DNA from 3 places in the Paenibacillus sp. FSL H8-0261 genome. Region 2 is predicted to be linked to each of the others. Evidence: a T-box and tRNA genes for the amino acid it is inferred to sense, from the RefSeq annotation. Region 2 holds a T-box; the other regions hold tRNA genes.

Region 1 (6,218 bases), 2.0 Mb from region 2:
ACGTCTCACATGGAGTTACAAAGGAATATGGTAGGTGAAGAGGTCTGGAAAGGCCCGCGATAGAGGTAAAAGCCCTGTAACCTAAACTGTGTTCTCTCCGAGACGGATCCCGAGTAGTGCGGGGCACGTGAAACCCCGTATGAATCCAGCAGGACCATCTGCTAAGGCTAAATACTACCTGGCGACCGATAGTGAAACAGTACCGTGAGGGAAAGGTGAAAAGCACCCCGGAAGGGGAGTGAAATAGAACCTGAAACCGTGTGCTTACAAAAAGTCAGAGCCCTATTAATGGGTGATGGCGTGCCTTTTGTAGAATGAACCGGCGAGTTACGTTTAACATGCAAGGTTAAGTCGAGAAGACGGAGCCGCAGCGAAAGCGAGTCTGAATAGGGCGATTTAGTATGTGGACGTAGACCCGAAACCGTGTGATCTACCCCTGTCCAGGGTGAAGGTGCGGTAACACGCACTGGAGGCCCGAACCCACGCATGTTGAAAAATGCGGGGATGAGGTGGGGGTAGCGGAGAAATTCCAATCGAACTCGGAGATAGCTGGTTCTCCCCGAAATAGCTTTAGGGCTAGCCTCGGTATAAGAGTAGTGGAGGTAGAGCACTGATTGGGTGCGGGGTCCGCAAGGATTACCAAGCTCAGTCAAACTCCGAATGCCATATACTTATTGCCGGGAGTCAGACAGTGAGTGCTAAGATCCATTGTCAAAAGGGAAACAGCCCAGACCATCAGCTAAGGTCCCCAAGTGTGTGTTAAGTGGGAAAGGATGTGGAGTTGCACAGACAACCAGGATGTTGGCTTAGAAGCAGCCACCATTGAAAGAGTGCGTAATAGCTCACTGGTCGAGTGACTCTGCGCCGAAAATGTAACGGGGCTAAACACACCACCGAAGCTATGGCTAGATACGTATGTATCTGGGGTAGGGGAGCGTTGTATGTGGGTTGAAGGTGTACCGTAAGGAGCGCTGGACAGCATACAAGTGAGAATGCCGGTATGAGTAACGAAAAGATCAGTGAGAATCTGATCCGCCGAAAGCCCAAGGTTTCCTGAGGAAGGCTCGTCCGCTCAGGGTAAGTCGGGACCTAAGGCGAGGCCGAAAGGCGTAGTCGAAGGACAACAGTTTGAAATTACTGTACCACCGTAATCCGCTATGAGCGATGGGGTGACGCAGGAGGGTAGTGACGCGGACTGATGGATATGTCCGTCTAAGCAGTGAGGCTGATGTGTAGGCAAATCCGCACATCGTTAAGGCTGGGCTGTGATGGGGAGCGAAAATTGTAGTAGCGAAGGTCATGATCTCACACTGCCAAGAAAAGCCTCTAGCCAGGAGAAGGTGCCCGTACCGCAAACCGACACAGGTAGGCGAGAAGAGAATTCTAAGGCGCGCGGAAGAACTCTCGTTAAGGAACTCGGCAAAATGACCCCGTAACTTCGGGAGAAGGGGTGCCCCGGTAGTGTGAATAGCACGAGGGGGCCGCAGTGAAAAGGCCCAAGCGACTGTTTAGCAAAAACACAGGTCTGTGCGAAGCCGCAAGGCGAAGTATACGGGCTGACGCCTGCCCGGTGCTGGAAGGTTAAGGGGAGTGGTTAGGGGTAACCCGAAGCTATGAACCGAAGCCCCAGTAAACGGCGGCCGTAACTATAACGGTCCTAAGGTAGCGAAATTCCTTGTCAGGTAAATTCTGACCCGCACGAATGGCGTAACGACTTGGGCGCTGTCTCAACGAGAGATCCGGTGAAATTTTAATACCTGTGAAGATGCAGGTTACCCGCGACAAGACGGAAAGACCCCATGGAGCTTTACTGCAGCTTGATATTGAATTTGGGTACGATCTGTACAGGATAGGTGGGAGCCGTAGAAATCGGAGCGCAAGCTTCGGTGGAGGCGCCGTTGGGATACCACCCTGATCGTATCTAGGTTCTAACCTAGTACCCTTACCGGGTACGGGGACCGTGTCAGGCGGGCAGTTTGACTGGGGCGGTCGCCTCCTAAAGAGTAACGGAGGCGTTCCAAGGTTCCCTCAGAATGGTTGGAAATCATTCGAAGAGTGCAAAGGCATAAGGGAGCTTGACTGCGAGACCTACAAGTCGAGCAGGGACGAAAGTCGGACTTAGTGATCCGGTGGTACCGCATGGAAGGGCCATCGCTCAACGGATAAAAGCTACCCTGGGGATAACAGGCTTATCTCCCCCAAGAGTCCACATCGACGGGGAGGTTTGGCACCTCGATGTCGGCTCATCGCATCCTGGGGCTGAAGTAGGTCCCAAGGGTTGGGCTGTTCGCCCATTAAAGCGGTACGCGAGCTGGGTTCAGAACGTCGTGAGACAGTTCGGTCCCTATCTGTCGTGGGCGCAGGAAATTTGAGAGGAGCTGTCCTTAGTACGAGAGGACCGGGATGGACGTACCGCTGGTGCACCAGTTGTTTCGCCAGAAGCATGGCTGGGTAGCTACGTACGGACGGGATAAGCGCTGAAAGCATCTAAGCGTGAAGCCCCCCTCAAGATGAGATTTCCCAATTAGTAAGACCCCTTGAAGACGACGAGGTAGATAGGTTGGAGGTGGAAGTGCAGTAATGCATGGAGCTGACCAATACTAATCGGTCGAGGGCTTATCCTATACTTAAAATGCAAATTCAATTCGGATTCAGTTTTCAGGGAGTCAAATTCCTGTTTGGATTGCTGTGGTACTGATATCGTTTGGAGAGATACCCAAGTGGCTATAAGGGGACCCTCTGCTAAGGGGTTAGACTGCGTAAGCGGTGCGTGGGTTCGAATCCCACTCTCTCCGCCATTTTCAATCCATAGCATTTCTAATTATTGTGGCGGTGTAGCTCAGCTGGCTAGAGCGTACGGTTCATACCCGTGAGGTCGGGGGTTCGATCCCCTTCGCCGCTACCATAATACCTGGAGGCTTAGCTCAGCTGGGAGAGCATCTGCCTTACAAGCAGAGGGTCGGGGGTTCGATCCCCTCAGCCTCCACCATTATTACTTTTTTAGAATTACTTTTTACACCGTGCCGGTGTAGCTCAACTGGTAGAGCAACTGACTTGTAATCAGTAGGTTGGGGGTTCAAGTCCTCTCGCCGGCACCATTATTATCAATGCGGAACCGTGGTGTAGTTGGCCTAACATGCCTGCCTGTCACGCAGGAGATCGCGAGTTCGAATCTCGTCGGTTCCGCCATTTTTTTCCACAAGACTAGGGTGGGAAGTTTAATGCTACCACTTTATTTTTATGTCAATTTAATATGGCTCGATAGCTCAGTCGGTAGAGCAGAGGACTGAAAATCCTCGTGTCGGCGGTTCGAATCCGTCTCGAGCCACTTTTCCCTGGGGGATTAGCGAAGTGGCCAAACGCATCAGACTGTAAATCTGCTCACGTACGTGTTCGGTGGTTCGAATCCATCATCCCCCACCATTTATGAGCCATTAGCTCAGTTGGTAGAGCACCTGACTTTTAATCAGGGTGTCGAAGGTTCGAGTCCTTCATGGCTCATCCCAAACAGAAAGTCATCACCTTATGGTGGTGGCTTTTTTTGTGTTTTATGGTTGTATTATAGTAGCGCGCTACTGTAGCGATTAACATAATATAAGAGAATATGCTAAAATAGGCGAAAAGAGCAAAAGTGGTGGAGCATGGTGACTATGGATAGTGAGACATTGCGGAAAAAATTAGAGCAGCTCACCGGAAAGAGAACCGGAATCAAGCAGTTAGGGAGGCAGCATTCAGCTTCTCTTTTTAGCATGGGATTAGAAGGACAGGATCAGCTGGTAATCCATGAGGGTCATCTCTGGGCACCTTTGTATGAGAGTGACGGACGTATAACCGCTGTCTGGGTAGAAATGGAGGGGCTCACCTCTCTGGAAGTACAACTGGTCAACTATGCAGTTCGAAATTTTGCTATTGCACTTAAAGCTACAGGGCTTAGAGAAGAAGGTGAAGTGGAGGCGCGGCAGCTTGGCGCTTGGTTGAACACGGAGCTAGAGCAAGAGAAGAATGACACTGAAATTCCCGATGAGATCACCCTAAAGGGACGTCTGTTCGGAGATATGATTCCATTCCTCCTAAGTAGTGAGATTGCTCATAGTCCACAGATCTCTTATCGTTCACTGATGAAATTATTGCGTAGCTATTTTGAGAACGAAATTCTGCTTATTCCCCTTCAAGAGAAGGAATGGTTAATTTTAGCTCGTAAAGAATTACTTACGGGCGGGGATGATAAGGATGATGAAGAAGAGAGTGTAGATGATCTTCTAGCACAGACTAGTATGGGGTTACATGAGCTGATAGCTAGTGAATGGGTAGGGGTATTCCATTTGGCAGTAGCTCCGGCTATAGTCCCTGTTAAGGGATTGACTGGATCTGTAGCTTTGCTCAGGGAGACGATTGTACTCGGTCGTATTTTTCAAGTAGGAGAGTATATTCATTTACCTTGGGAACTGCATTTGGAACGTCTGGTTAACAGCATTCCTGATGTACGCCGCAAACAGTTGCTTGGACAAATTGGTGACTACTCCTCTGTACTATCAGATAAAGAAATGCTGCTGACTTTGGAGACCTTTTTTGAGATGGACTGTAATGTAAGTGAAACCGCCAAGAAGTTGTATATCCATCGAAATACGCTGCTTTACCGTCTGGATAAGATAAAACAAGAGACCGGAGCAGATGTACGAAGCTTTGGGGACGCTGCTATTGTTAAGCTTACTATGCTTTTGTATAAAGTGACGAAAAGGAAATAGGTTTTTTGTGAACCTTACAAATAGCCATAGTGTCCCGACTGGGGTAATATAAATGTACAAGGAAACAGAATTTTTATATTAACTAATTAATAATTAACTCGAGGGGGAAATACAATGGCAGGCGTACGTTTAGAGCATATTTTCAAAAAATACCCGGGTTCAGATAAAGCAACAGTAATCGATATCAATCTTGATATTAAAGATAAGGAATTTCTAGTATTGGTTGGACCTTCCGGTTGTGGTAAATCCACAACTTTGCGTATGATCGCTGGTTTGGAAGAAATCTCCGAAGGTAAAATGTACATTGGCGATCGTGTAGTTAATGACGTTGCACCTAAAGACCGCGATATCGCGATGGTATTCCAATCCTACGCCCTGTATCCGCATATGAGCGTATACCAAAACATGGCTTTCGGTTTGAAACTTCGTAAAGTGAAGAAGGATGAAATCGACAAGAAAGTTCGCGAAGCTGCTAAAATTCTTGATATCGAGCATTTGCTAGATCGTAAACCAAAAGCGCTTTCCGGTGGTCAACGCCAACGTGTCGCTTTGGGACGCGCTATCGTACGTGATCCACAAGTCTTCTTGATGGATGAGCCTCTTTCCAACTTGGATGCTAAACTTCGTGGTCAAATGCGTGCTGAAATCACTAAACTGGTTAAGCGCCTTGAAACTACTTGTATCTACGTAACGCATGACCAAACAGAAGCTATGACAATGGGTGATCGCATCGTAGTTATGTATGATGGTATCATTCAACAAGCAGCTTCCCCTGAAGAGTTGTACAATGAACCTACAAACTTGTTCGTAGCTGGATTTATCGGATCCCCTACAATGAACTTTATCAATGGTACTTTGTCCGAAGTGAGCGGTTCTATCCGTTTCCGTGCTGAGAACCTTGACGTTGAAGTACCAGGCGGAAAAGCTCAAATCATCCGCAACAAAGGTTACATCGGTAAAGAAGTAATCATGGGCGTTCGTCCAGAAGATATCCATGAAGAGCCAGTATTCTTGGAAGCTTCCCCGAACACAATCTTCACTTCATTGGTTGATGTTACTGAAAACCTTGGTCACGAAATGCTCCTTTACTTGAGCGGCCTTGGTAAATCTACTGTAATCGCTCGTGTAGATGGACGTTCCACTACTCGCGAAGGCAGCAAGCCTAAATTGGCTATTGATATGAACAAAATTCACTTCTTTGATAAAGAATCCGAAGCTAACATTTTGTTGGGATAAGATTGTAAAGATCTTTTCTCTCTTGATAAAGCCACCCGAAAGGGTGGCTTTATTGTTTAGATGGCCCCTGTTTGGTTAGGCGCTAAGATTGCATTCATAAGCGTTATCAATTAAGATAGCAGGAGAATTACCTCCGGAATGTAAAGAGATCGCTGCCAACCGGACGCAGTAAGCGGACAAATACCGCAGGTGACGAAAGGACGAAATTACATGGCTAAGAAAGTAAAAGTATCTGAA
Region 2 (6,218 bases):
CAATATCCTGTATCCGCATCACTTCAAGTGCATCTTCGCACTGACGATGCTGAGCCTTAGATACTCTTCGAATAAGATTCTTGTTGTTGTACAAACCAGATAGCACTACTTCACGCACCGTTGCTGGAAACAGCGGGTTGAAGGCGTTCTTTTGTGGAACATAACCTATCCGTTCCCAGTCTTTAAACTTGCGGACAGGCGTTCCAAATAATTTGATTTCACCACTGCTTGCCGGAAGCAAACCGACGATCATCTTCATCAGTGTTGTTTTACCAGCTCCATTAGAACCAATGATACCAAGGAAGTCTCGTTCTCTTACACTATAGTTAAGATTCGAGATCACCTTCTGTTCACCATATGAAAAAGAAAGATCCTGTATATCGATGATATGCTGATGGCAGTCCAAGGATACCGATTGCATGCTTTAGCACCGCCTTTTCCTTATACTTTCCTTTTTATTGTAAAGCCATAATCAGATTTTGCAAATTTTTCTCCATCAAGGTGAAGTAGTTATCCCCGTTCTTTTCTTGCTCCGCAGTAAGACCCTCTACCGGATTAAGAACCATAGTAGACACACCAGCTTCAGCCGCTAACGTCTTAGCCAGTTTATCGGAGACAAGCTCTTCAAAAAAGATGTATTGAATTTTCTCCTCTTTAACCATCTTCGCCAGGTTTACTAAATCCTGTCCACGCGGCTCAGCGTCTGGGGATAATCCCATAATCGCATGCTGCTCAAGCTTATAGTCACGGGCAAGATAGGCAAAAGCTTGGTGCGAAACTACAATTTTGTGGTTAGGCAGCTTGGTAAGCTCCTGTTCAAATTTACTATCCAAAGCCTGTAAACGTTCAGCAAGCTGATTGTAACGCTCTTCATAACCATCTTTATGCTCAGGGTCCACAGATTGAAGGCTTTCTTTTATATTGCGCGCCATGATGATCGCTGATTTCGGACTTACCCAGGTATGTGGGTCCGTATGAAGGCTGTCCTCAGAAGAATGGCTATTATGATCAGCATCATCTTCGTGATGATCCTCTTCGCCGCTTCCCCCATGATCATGTCCGTCATCTTCATCGGTCATTATTAAATCAACACCTTTACTTACTTCAACAGCTTCCACTTTACTGCTGCTATCAAGTCCTTTTAGAAAATTAGGAACCCATCCCTCAAGCCCTGCTCCATTGTACAAGAACAATTGCGCTTTGGAGGTGTTGACAATATCCTGACTGCGTGGTGTCCAATCATGCGGCTCTACTCCAACCGGAAGAAGATTAATGGCATTTATATCATCTCCACCAATTTCCCGAGTAAACTCATAAATAGGATAAAAAGTAGTTACAACATTTACTTTCCCTTCAACTATACTTCCACTGCTCTTAGGTCCACATGCAGTGAGTGTAAATACAAGCACCAATGCAAGTATAAGCAGACTTATTCGTGACTTCATAGCAACCATTAAATTGATCTCCCTCTCAAATCGTAATCTTTACTATTAGAAGTATAATAGTAATCATTACGATAAGTCAACAATAAATCCTAATAAGATGATTCTGAATTTTATCCCTGCTTATACGTTGAAAAAAGGAATGTTCCCACAGCCTAGCTGGCTGAAGGAGCATTCCCTTTCTTATATAACAATTACATATATAGATTCTACATAACGAATCTTACTTCACAATAGCTCCATTTGGCATGCTGTCTGGAACTGTGGCGATGGTTAACTGATCACCTTTAGAAGCCGCTAAAATCATCCCTTGGGACAATTCTCCGCGCAGTTTCACTGGCTTCAGGTTAACAATACAAATCACTTTTTGGCCTACCAGCTCTTCCGGTGTGTAAAACTTCGCGATACCAGAAACGACTTGACGCTGCTCATAACCTAGATCCAGCTGCAGCTTCAGCAGCTTGTCGGCTTTCTTCACAGGCTCAGCTGCAATGACCTGAGCTACCCGAAGCTCAGCCTTGGCGAAATCGTCGATGCCGATCTCTTCTTTATGCTCTTCCTCAGGCTCGGATACCGCAGGAGCCGCAGGTGCTGCTTCGGTCGCTTCAGCAGCCGGTTTACCAGCGCCCATGGCTTCGGCGATATAAGCTACCTCTTGCTCCACATCCAGGCGTGGAAAGATTGGATTGCCTTTCACCAGCTTTGTTCCTGCCGGAATCAGACCAAAGGTCTTACCGCTGTCCCATGTCGTTAATTCACCAACTTCGATGCCAAGCTGTTCCCAAATCTTCGCTGGGGTTTGCGTCAAGAACGGCTGCAGTAGAATGGAAGCGGTGCGAAGACCTTCCACAAGATGTCTCATTACGGAAGCCAACTCAGCTGTTCTGCTCTCATCCTTAGCAAGCACCCAAGGCTGTGTCTCATCAATATATTTATTGGTGCGGCTGATAAAGATCCCGATCGCTGTTAGCGCTACGGAGAACTCCATTTTTTCCATCGCTTCTTCTACTTTGGCATAAGTATTCTCTGCCGCAGCTTGAAGCTCACCATCAAATGCTGTTACATTTCCTTCATACGCTGGAAGCTCTCCACCGAAATACTTCTCTACCATCGCACCTGTCCGGTTCAACAGGTTACCAAGGTCATTAGCAAGATCATAGTTAACCCGATCTACAAAGCTTTCCGGTGTGAATGTACCATCCGAACCAAACGGTACTTCCCGTAGCAGGTAATAACGAAGTGCATCCAGGCCGTAACGATCAATTAATGTAACTGGATCTACTACGTTCCCTTTGGATTTTGACATTTTGCCATCCTTCATGAGCAGCCAGCCATGAGCAAATACCTTTTTCGGAAGAGGCTCACCCAGCGCCATTAGAATGATTGGCCAGTAAATCGTATGGAAACGGACGATTTCTTTGCCGACAATATGCACATCAGCAGGCCAGAAATTATCATACAGACTTCGATCCTCGGAACCGTAACCCAAAGCAGTAATGTAATTTGTCAATGCATCGATCCATACGTACACTACATGCTTTTCATCGCCTTTAACCTTAACACCCCAATCGAAAGTCGTACGGGAAACCGCAAGATCCTCCAGACCAGGCTTGATAAAGTTGTTGATCATTTCGTTTTTACGGGATTCCGGCAAAATAAACTCCGGATTCTCCTCATAAAATTGCAGCAATCGATCTGCATATTTACTCATCCGGAAGAAATAACTCGCTTCCTTCACCAGTTCAACCGGATGACCGCTATCAGGGCTTTTTGCACCAATGATTACGCCATTGTCATCTCGAACGATATCAACCAATTGTGTTTCTGTATAGAAGGTTTCATCCGGAATACTGTACCAGCCTTCATATTCGCCTTTATAGATGTCACCTTGCTTGAGCAGTCGATCAAAAATATCCTGAACAACCTTTTTATGACGCTCTTCCGTTGTACGGATGAAGTCATCATTGGAGATGTCTAGCTTGCGCCATAATTCCTTAATGCCAACAACGATGTCATCTACGAACTGCTGAGGGGTTTTACCTGCTTCCTCTGCCTTCCGTTCAATCTTTTGACCATGCTCGTCTGTACCTGTAAGATACCTTACATCATAGCCGCGTAGACGTTTGTAGCGGGCCATTGCATCTCCAGCTACGGTAGAATAAGCATGTCCGATATGCAGCTTATCACTCGGATAGTAGATAGGTGTAGTTAAGTAAAAAGTTTTCTTTTCGCTCATTGATTAATCATCCTTTCTTTCATAAAAAGACAAAAAACTCCCGCCCCTATAATGGGGCGAGAGTATAACTCACGCGATACCACCCAAATTTCCTGTCTCTTCACAGAGAGCAGGCTTCGCCAGTTCCCTCTCGGGAACTGTCCATTAACGCTGGAACACGCCGTTATCTTACGTGAACCTCAATTGCAGTTCCCGCTCGAACACAGTTCCTCCCGGACCATATTCAATCTAACGCACCATACCGGCTTTCAGCTCGCTCCGGCTCTCTGTAATGGACGTACCGATTTACTCATCCGTTCCTCGGAATTCATACTATTACCTGTGAATATACCCAATGGCAAGGGCTCATGTCAAGTCGCACGAGCAGAATCCTTCTTGGTCGGGTGTTCCTCAAGAGGTGGAACCGGATCAAGTCCCCCTGGATGGAAGGGATGGCATCTAGCAATCCGCTTGGCAGCAAGCCATGATCCTTTAAGTGGACCATGGACTTCAATAGCTTCCAGAGCATAGGCCGAGCAGGTTGGATAGAAGCGACAAGTAGCAGGCTTAATCGGGGAAATGTACTTGCGGTACACCCGAATAGGAGCCTGAATCGTTCTACGAAGGGTAGCCATCCTTAGACCCCTTTTTTGTGATTAGCTGCTGCGACTAGTTCTTCTTCCCGGTTCTCTTCACATTCTTTGCAATAACCGAACACCTCAAATTTATGCTTGACTACCCGGAATTGATCAGGTGTTTCCGTTAAATTCATTGGGCAGAAATTAATCGGGTAGGTTTTCTCGCATTGAAGGCAGATCATATGATGATGGTGATCCTGATGATTACAGCTTCCCTTGAATTTCACGCCGTCTTCAAAGACGATTTGTTCAAGTACACCAAGCTCTTCCATTACACGCAGATTGCGGTACACGGTATCAAAGCTAAGTCCGCTATACTTGCGGCCCATATGCTCATAGACATCCTTCGCTGACAAATAACCCTTATTCTCGCCGAATAACTTTGCAAGCGTTTTGCGTTGGTCGGTGATTCGCAGACCTTGCCCCGACATGACCTCTAATATTTGTTCTGTCGACAGCATACGCTCATCTCCCATAACATTTCAGTTCATTTCATTTATGCTTCACTCTCTTAATAATGCCCCAAAATAAATGCCCCGTCAATGAAACTTGGTCCCTTGAGCCTACATTTCGCATAATGATTCAAAATAAAAAATAGAATATAGTTCAGCATCTAAATTTGGTGAATAGACATAGAAGTTTAGATAAATCAACTCATTCAATAGAACCTAATTCAACAGACATTTTAATCCTCACCAAAGAATGTGATAATCAAAAAGATCACTGTCATGTATAAGACTATTAAATCATTATCATAAAAATAAAAATGCCCCTGTTAGCTTATAGTTTAAGCATACAAGAGCATTTCACAAATATAAATGGTGTAATTAATATACTGCATTTGAGATATACAATAATAGGATACCAATAAAATATAATAGTAGAGCTCAGTGCAACTATCTTAAATTTAATTTTCTCCTTCTGTTTCTTATAACAGATGAGTATAGCTTATCTAAAAAACTTGTCACATACTTCTTTATGTTTATACTTAGAAAATTACTAATTTAGATTCGTTCATGGCCATATAACCTTATATGATCCATTATTTTGGAATCCTCTTACAAGGATTTTATGGTAACCATAAAATCCATTATGAGTAAACGTATGAGGACCAGCCGATAAGTTACCTGGATCATAAGCTAATACATTACTCCCATTCGCATCGTATATGTCAATAGAGTAATAATCATAAATGCCTGCATCAATTTGTATCGTAACCGATCCATTTAAATATATAGATGTTGAGGTAGTTCCCAAGGAGTAACTGACTTGACCCCGCAGTGCTACAGAATCGCTTGACAAATTCTGAACTTCCTGTTGTTGAATACTAGAATTATTAACTGCTTCATCTGCAAAAATTGACTGGGCTGGTGCTAAAATCAAAGTCATCATCGAAAGCGTTGTTATAAAAGTCTTTTTAGCTTTGTTCACACTTACTACCTCCCTGAATTTGGTATTTACAATATAATAATACTATTTATTCTTTATATTGCAAATACATATTTAGTATTTTATGGAACTATAGTAGTTTCATTGACATTTTAGAATATTTGTAACAACAGGAAAATATATCACTAATAGAAGTTCTAGAGTAAAGGGCTGATTATTTCAGTATCTTCATCAATCCGTTCGATAGATTTTCCCTCATACGACTTTCAAATGTTTGTCATCCTATTTTTCGGAGATGGTTGTTTCTCATATTTCAACTTTTCATCATCATAAATTCCCTTTAACTTCTGTATAATTTGGCATTTCTTCAAATACAGATACCCCAGTCGTACTTTGCGTATATTTTATGAGATAAATCAGAAAAATCACAAGAATAGCTAGTAATGAAATAATAGGACTTATAACAATATTTTGTTTTTAAAATTAAACTCCCCTCAATTTCTTAACGATTTTAAGGATGTCATCTTCTCCATA
Region 3 (6,218 bases), 460 kb from region 2:
ACTTTATGAAGTGATGAAGGAAAAAGGCCTGCACGAGAACTGTATTGAACAAATGTATCGCTTGTTCTCTGAGCACCTATACGGTGAAGGCAAGGCTACTGCGGACGGAAGCTGCTTGATCCGCATTGACGACTGGGAAATGCGTGAGGACGTTCAGACAGAGGTTATGAAACGTTGGGACGAGCTGACAACTGATAATGCAGGTGAGCTGGCAGATCTTGAAGGCTACCGCCAAGATTTCTTCAATCTGTTTGGCTTTAGAACAGATGGCGTAGACTACGAAGCAGATATTGATCCTAATGTCGACATTCCGAATATGTACTAAAATGATTCTGAGCACTTCCATATATTAATTATGGATGTATAAAAAAAGAGGTTGTCTGCAAAAGTAGTGAATTCTACTGATGTGGCAGCCTCTTTTTTGTACTTTACTTACAACCTACCTATACGTCGTAGGGCATATTGGCTTAGCCTCCCACTTTGTGATATGGTTTGATAGAATACTGCAAGTTCTAACTTACATTCTAAGGAGTGAATCACTCATGGTTAAGAAAATTAGTGTAGCGAATGGTGTACTTGACGTGTCCCAAATTTCGCTTGGCTGTATGCGGATTGCGGATTTATCTGCAAAAGAGGCTGATACACATGTACATAGTGCGTTGGAGCTCGGAATAGACTTCTTTGATCATGCCGACATTTATGCGGACGGCAAAGCTGAAGAGGTATTCGCAGGGGTACTTCAGAACAATCCTGGTATGCGTGATAAAATGCTGATCCAAACCAAATGCGGAATCCGCAAGGGCTATTTTGATTTTTCCAAAGAGCATATCCTACAATCCGTAGAGGGTAGCCTAAAACGCTTGAAGACCGATTATATCGATGTGCTCTTGCTTCACCGTCCTGACACGCTGTTCGAGCCGGAAGAAGTGGCTGAGGCTTTTGACATTCTGGAGAACAAGGGATTGGTCAAGCATTTTGGTGTCAGCAACCAGAACCCGTTACAAATCGAGCTACTGAAGAAAAATGTAAAGCAACCACTGCTGTTCAACCAGCTGCAATTAAGCATTATGTTTACGGGTATGATTGATACCGGCTTTAATGTGAATATGACAAACTCCGGTTCGGTTGTTCATGATGGCGGGATTTTGGAGTACAGCCGTCTTCATGACATGACCATTCAGCCATGGTCGCCTTTCCAATATGGCTTTTTTGAAGGTGTATTCTTGGACAACGACAAGTTCCCTGAATTGAACGAGGTCATTAACCGTTTGGCAGCTGAAAAAGAGGTTACCAATACCGCTATTGCCATTGCCTGGATTCTCAGACATCCGGCAAATATGCAGCCTGTTGTAGGTACAACCAATACGCAGCGATTGCGGGATATTGCCAAAGCATCCGATATTACACTCACCAGACCAGAATGGTATGAAATTTACCGCGCTGCGGGTAATATCCTTCCATAAATATCAAAAGCCACGAAGTACGCTAATATCGTACTTTGTGGCTTTTTTTGTGACTATAATTGAAACCGTATAACTCTTATAAAAAAAGAAACGGCATCTCTGCCGTTTCTTTTAAGGATGGACTCTCAGGGGCTCGAACCCTGGACAAATAGATTAAGAGTCTACTGCTCTACCAACTGAGCTAAGAGTCCACAATATAATGATTTACCTTACTATACTTGAAAAGCAAAAGCCCTTAGCTTAACGCATAAGAGCTTCGCTTGCTAATTGATACCGGCGAGAGGACTCGAACCTCCACGGTTTCCCTCTCGATTTTGAGTCGAGCGCGTCTGCCATTCCGCCACGCCGGCAAAGTATGAAGTTAAAATATGGCGCGCCCTGAGAGATTCGAACTCCCGGCCTTTTGATTCGTAGTCAAACGCTCTATCCAGCTGAGCTAAGGGCGCAAAATTTATATGGAGCGGACGACGGGAATCGAACCCGCGACCCTCGCCTTGGCAAGGCGATGCTCTACCGCTGAGCCACGTCCGCACACGATATGTATTAGTGTCCGACTCACTTAAGAAGTGAGCCATGAAGGACTCGAACCTTCGACACCCTGATTAAAAGTCAGGTGCTCTACCAACTGAGCTAATGGCTCATGAAGCAAGAAAAATGGCGGAACCGACGAGATTCGAACTCGCGATCTCCTGCGTGACAGGCAGGCATGTTAGGCCAACTACACCACGGTTCCAAAAGATATAATTGCTTGATGAAAATTGGTTGCGGGGGCAGGATTTGAACCTGCGGCCTTCGGGTTATGAGCCCGACGAGCTACCGGGCTGCTCCACCCCGCGTCATTAAAAATATTTAGCTATTCATTACCATAAGAAAGCTTCATGGTGGAGGCTGAGGGGATCGAACCCCCGACCCTCTGCTTGTAAGGCAGATGCTCTCCCAGCTGAGCTAAGCCTCCATGTAAAGAAGCAACTCAATTATCATAACACAATCCAACCTGTAATGCAACATTTTATTTCAGAAGAACAATTACGTTTTAAAGAAATTGGTGACCCGTATGGGATTCGAACCCATGTTACCTCCGTGAAAGGGAGGTGTCTTAACCCCTTGACCAACGGGCCGTATTGAAAACAAAATGTTTTGACAACAAAAAAGATTATATCATGTATTTCGAAGTATAGCAATACCTGAATTAATATATTTTCAATTTTCTTCTATAATAGGCGTTAAAGTGATATCAAGCTTACTAGCTATCATCTTTACGACTCCTAGAGTAGTCAGGTTATTTGTGTCTAAATGGTCTTTGAATACGTCCTTATTAAGCCCTGTGAGGCATCTGTCGATCTGTTGAACGGCCCACGAGTCATTCCCTTCACCTCTACCACCCAATCTCTTGAGCAGCGTCTCTCGTGAGGCACACAAAGTAAAATGATGAACCTCTAATCCCTCATTTATTAGATTACCAGCAATGTCCATCCAATATTCTGGGTTGACTATGGTCATAGGTACGATAATCGTTCCCCTATATTCGCTAGCTATGTATTTTAACATAGAATGGTTAATTTCACGCCAAAGATAATAGTCCTGAAAGTCACTTTTTGTCATCACATCGGGAATGTTTGCTCTTATGTAATACCCTACATTCTCTGGATCGTATACAAAAGAATCAGGAAGTCTGCGATGTAATTCATATGCAGTTTCTGTCTTCCCCGCACCAAAAGCTCCATTGATCCATATAATCAAGATCTTTATCCCCCATGAATAATCTATTAGTTACTCTATTAAACCACTTTATCATAAAAACCCTTACAAGCAAATTCACTCTACAAGGCACAACAAAAAGACCACTGTCGATTACTCAACAGTGGTCTTTCGTGCTTGGCAACGTCCTACTCTCCCAGGACCCTTCGGTCCAAGTACCATCGGCGCTGGAGGGCTTAACGGTCGTGTTCGGGATGGGTACGCGTGGAACCCCTCCGCTATCGCCACCAAACGGGCATTTGCGGTACAAATGCATTATTCAGGTCTCAGCATCGCCAAATGCTGAAAACAAAATTCATCAACATACAGCCACTAGGACCATATGGTTTAGAACTTGATGCCTGAAAACTGAATCCGAATTGAATTTGCGTCTTAAGTATAGGATAAGCCCTCGACCGATTAGTATTGGTCAGCTCCATGCATTACTGCACTTCCACCTCCAACCTATCTACCTCGTCGTCTTCAAGGGGTCTTACTAATTGGGAAATCTCATCTTGAGGGGGGCTTCACGCTTAGATGCTTTCAGCGCTTATCCCGTCCGTACGTAGCTACCCAGCCATGCTTCTGGCGAAACAACTGGTGCACCAGCGGTACGTCCATCCCGGTCCTCTCGTACTAAGGACAGCTCCTCTCAAATTTCCTGCGCCCACGACAGATAGGGACCGAACTGTCTCACGACGTTCTGAACCCAGCTCGCGTACCGCTTTAATGGGCGAACAGCCCAACCCTTGGGACCTACTTCAGCCCCAGGATGCGATGAGCCGACATCGAGGTGCCAAACCTCCCCGTCGATGTGGACTCTTGGGGGAGATAAGCCTGTTATCCCCAGGGTAGCTTTTATCCGTTGAGCGATGGCCCTTCCATGCGGTACCACCGGATCACTAAGTCCGACTTTCGTCCCTGCTCGACTTGTAGGTCTCGCAGTCAAGCTCCCTTATGCCTTTGCACTCTTCGAATGATTTCCAACCATTCTGAGGGAACCTTGGAACGCCTCCGTTACTCTTTAGGAGGCGACCGCCCCAGTCAAACTGCCCGCCTGACACGGTCCCCGTACCCGGTAAGGGTACTAGGTTAGAACCTAGATACGATCAGGGTGGTATCCCAACGGCGCCTCCACCGAAGCTTGCGCTCCGATTTCTACGGCTCCCACCTATCCTGTACAGATCGTACCCAAATTCAATATCAAGCTGCAGTAAAGCTCCATGGGGTCTTTCCGTCTTGTCGCGGGTAACCTGCATCTTCACAGGTATTAAAATTTCACCGGATCTCTCGTTGAGACAGCGCCCAAGTCGTTACGCCATTCGTGCGGGTCAGAATTTACCTGACAAGGAATTTCGCTACCTTAGGACCGTTATAGTTACGGCCGCCGTTTACTGGGGCTTCGGTTCATAGCTTCGGGTTACCCCTAACCACTCCCCTTAACCTTCCAGCACCGGGCAGGCGTCAGCCCGTATACTTCGCCTTGCGGCTTCGCACAGACCTGTGTTTTTGCTAAACAGTCGCTTGGGCCTTTTCACTGCGGCCCCCTCGTGCTATTCACACTACCGGGGCACCCCTTCTCCCGAAGTTACGGGGTCATTTTGCCGAGTTCCTTAACGAGAGTTCTTCCGCGCGCCTTAGAATTCTCTTCTCGCCTACCTGTGTCGGTTTGCGGTACGGGCACCTTCTCCTGGCTAGAGGCTTTTCTTGGCAGTGTGAGATCATGACCTTCGCTACTATAATTTTCGCTCCCCATCACAGCCCAGCCTTAATGATGTGCGGATTTGCCTACACATCAGCCTCACTGCTTAGACGGACATATCCATCAGTCCGCGTCACTACCCTCCTGCGTCACCCCATCGCTCATAGCGGATTACGGTGGTACAGTAATTTCAAACTGTTGTCCTTCGACTACGCCTTTCGGCCTCGCCTTAGGTCCCGACTTACCCTGAGCGGACGAGCCTTCCTCAGGAAACCTTGGGCTTTCGGCGGATCAGATTCTCACTGATCTTTTCGTTACTCATACCGGCATTCTCACTTGTATGCTGTCCAGCGCTCCTTACGGTACACCTTCAACCCACATACAACGCTCCCCTACCCCAGATACATACGTATCTAGCCATAGCTTCGGTGGTGTGTTTAGCCCCGTTACATTTTCGGCGCAGAGTCACTCGACCAGTGAGCTATTACGCACTCTTTCAATGGTGGCTGCTTCTAAGCCAACATCCTGGTTGTCTGTGCAACTCCACATCCTTTCCCACTTAACACACACTTGGGGACCTTAGCTGATGGTCTGGGCTGTTTCCCTTTTGACAATGGATCTTAGCACTCACTGTCTGACTCCCGGCAATAAGTATATGGCATTCGGAGTTTGACTGAGCTTGGTAATCCTTGCGGACCCCGCACCCAATCAGTGCTCTACCTCCACTACTCTTATACCGAGGCTAGCCCTAAAGCTATTTCGGGGAGAACCAGCTATCTCCGAGTTCGATTGGAATTTCTCCGCTACCCCCACCTCATCCCCGCATTTTTCAACATGCGTGGGTTCGGGCCTCCAGTGCGTGTTACCGCACCTTCACCCTGGACAGGGGTAGATCACACGGTTTCGGGTCTACGTCCACATACTAAATCGCCCTATTCAGACTCGCTTTCGCTGCGGCTCCGTCTTCTCGACTTAACCTTGCATGTTAAACGTAACTCGCCGGTTCATTCTACAAAAGGCACGCCATCACCCATTAATAGGGCTCTGACTTTTTGTAAGCACACGGTTTCAGGTTCTATTTCACTCCCCTTCCGGGGTGCTTTTCACCTTTCCCTCACGGTACTGTTTCACTATCGGTCGCCAGGTAGTATTTAGCCTTAGCAGATGGTCCTGCTGGATTCATACGGGGTTTCACGTGCCCCGCACTACTCGGGATCCGTCTCGGAGAGAACACAGTTTAGGCTACAGGGCTTTTACCTCTATCGCGGGCCTTTCCAGACCTCTTCGCCTACCATATTCCTTTGTAACTCCATGTG

What was found. The T-box of region 2 lies ahead of metG (methionine--tRNA ligase). A T-box ahead of a tRNA ligase gene usually reads a tRNA of that ligase, here a tRNA-Met.
Region 1: it has a tRNA-Met gene. The T-box ahead of metG (methionine--tRNA ligase) is inferred to sense a tRNA for this amino acid. The anticodon was not compared.
Region 3: it has a tRNA-Met gene. The T-box ahead of metG (methionine--tRNA ligase) is inferred to sense a tRNA for this amino acid. The anticodon was not compared.

What each region holds. Positions count from the first base shown of each region.
Region 1 covers NZ_CP150297.1:143,031-149,248, forward strand. The annotation lists rRNA gene MHI27_RS00685 (23S ribosomal RNA) at 1-2,624, shown strand, start outside; tRNA gene MHI27_RS00690 (tRNA-Ser) at 2,707-2,798, shown strand; tRNA gene MHI27_RS00695 (tRNA-Met) at 2,829-2,905, shown strand; tRNA gene MHI27_RS00700 (tRNA-Val) at 2,914-2,989, shown strand; tRNA gene MHI27_RS00705 (tRNA-Thr) at 3,023-3,098, shown strand; tRNA gene MHI27_RS00710 (tRNA-Asp) at 3,112-3,189, shown strand; tRNA gene MHI27_RS00715 (tRNA-Phe) at 3,256-3,328, shown strand; tRNA gene MHI27_RS00720 (tRNA-Tyr) at 3,338-3,423, shown strand; tRNA gene MHI27_RS00725 (tRNA-Lys) at 3,429-3,501, shown strand; gene MHI27_RS00730 (CdaR family transcriptional regulator) at 3,651-4,745, shown strand; gene MHI27_RS00735 (ABC transporter ATP-binding protein) at 4,860-5,981, shown strand; gene hprK (HPr(Ser) kinase/phosphatase) at 6,192-6,218, shown strand, end outside.
Region 2 covers NZ_CP150297.1:5,021,075-5,027,292, forward strand. The annotation lists gene MHI27_RS22445 (metal ABC transporter ATP-binding protein) at 1-421, opposite strand, end outside; gene MHI27_RS22450 (metal ABC transporter solute-binding protein, Zn/Mn family) at 456-1,454, opposite strand; gene metG (methionine--tRNA ligase) at 1,666-3,678, opposite strand; T-box leader at 3,728-3,988, opposite strand; gene yidD (membrane protein insertion efficiency factor YidD) at 4,029-4,292, opposite strand; gene MHI27_RS22465 (Fur family transcriptional regulator) at 4,295-4,756, opposite strand; gene MHI27_RS22470 (hypothetical protein) at 5,310-5,726, opposite strand; gene MHI27_RS22475 (WG repeat-containing protein) at 6,205-6,218, opposite strand, start outside.
Region 3 covers NZ_CP150297.1:5,482,951-5,489,168, forward strand. The annotation lists gene fabV (enoyl-ACP reductase FabV) at 1-325, shown strand, start outside; gene MHI27_RS24420 (aldo/keto reductase family oxidoreductase) at 543-1,463, shown strand; tRNA gene MHI27_RS24425 (tRNA-Lys) at 1,582-1,654, opposite strand; tRNA gene MHI27_RS24430 (tRNA-Leu) at 1,735-1,813, opposite strand; tRNA gene MHI27_RS24435 (tRNA-Arg) at 1,833-1,909, opposite strand; tRNA gene MHI27_RS24440 (tRNA-Gly) at 1,920-1,994, opposite strand; tRNA gene MHI27_RS24445 (tRNA-Lys) at 2,031-2,103, opposite strand; tRNA gene MHI27_RS24450 (tRNA-Asp) at 2,119-2,196, opposite strand; tRNA gene MHI27_RS24455 (tRNA-Met) at 2,223-2,299, opposite strand; tRNA gene MHI27_RS24460 (tRNA-Val) at 2,343-2,418, opposite strand; tRNA gene MHI27_RS24465 (tRNA-Glu) at 2,507-2,581, opposite strand; gene MHI27_RS24470 (AAA family ATPase) at 2,664-3,203, opposite strand; rRNA gene rrf (5S ribosomal RNA) at 3,337-3,453, opposite strand; rRNA gene MHI27_RS24480 (23S ribosomal RNA) at 3,601-6,218, opposite strand, start outside.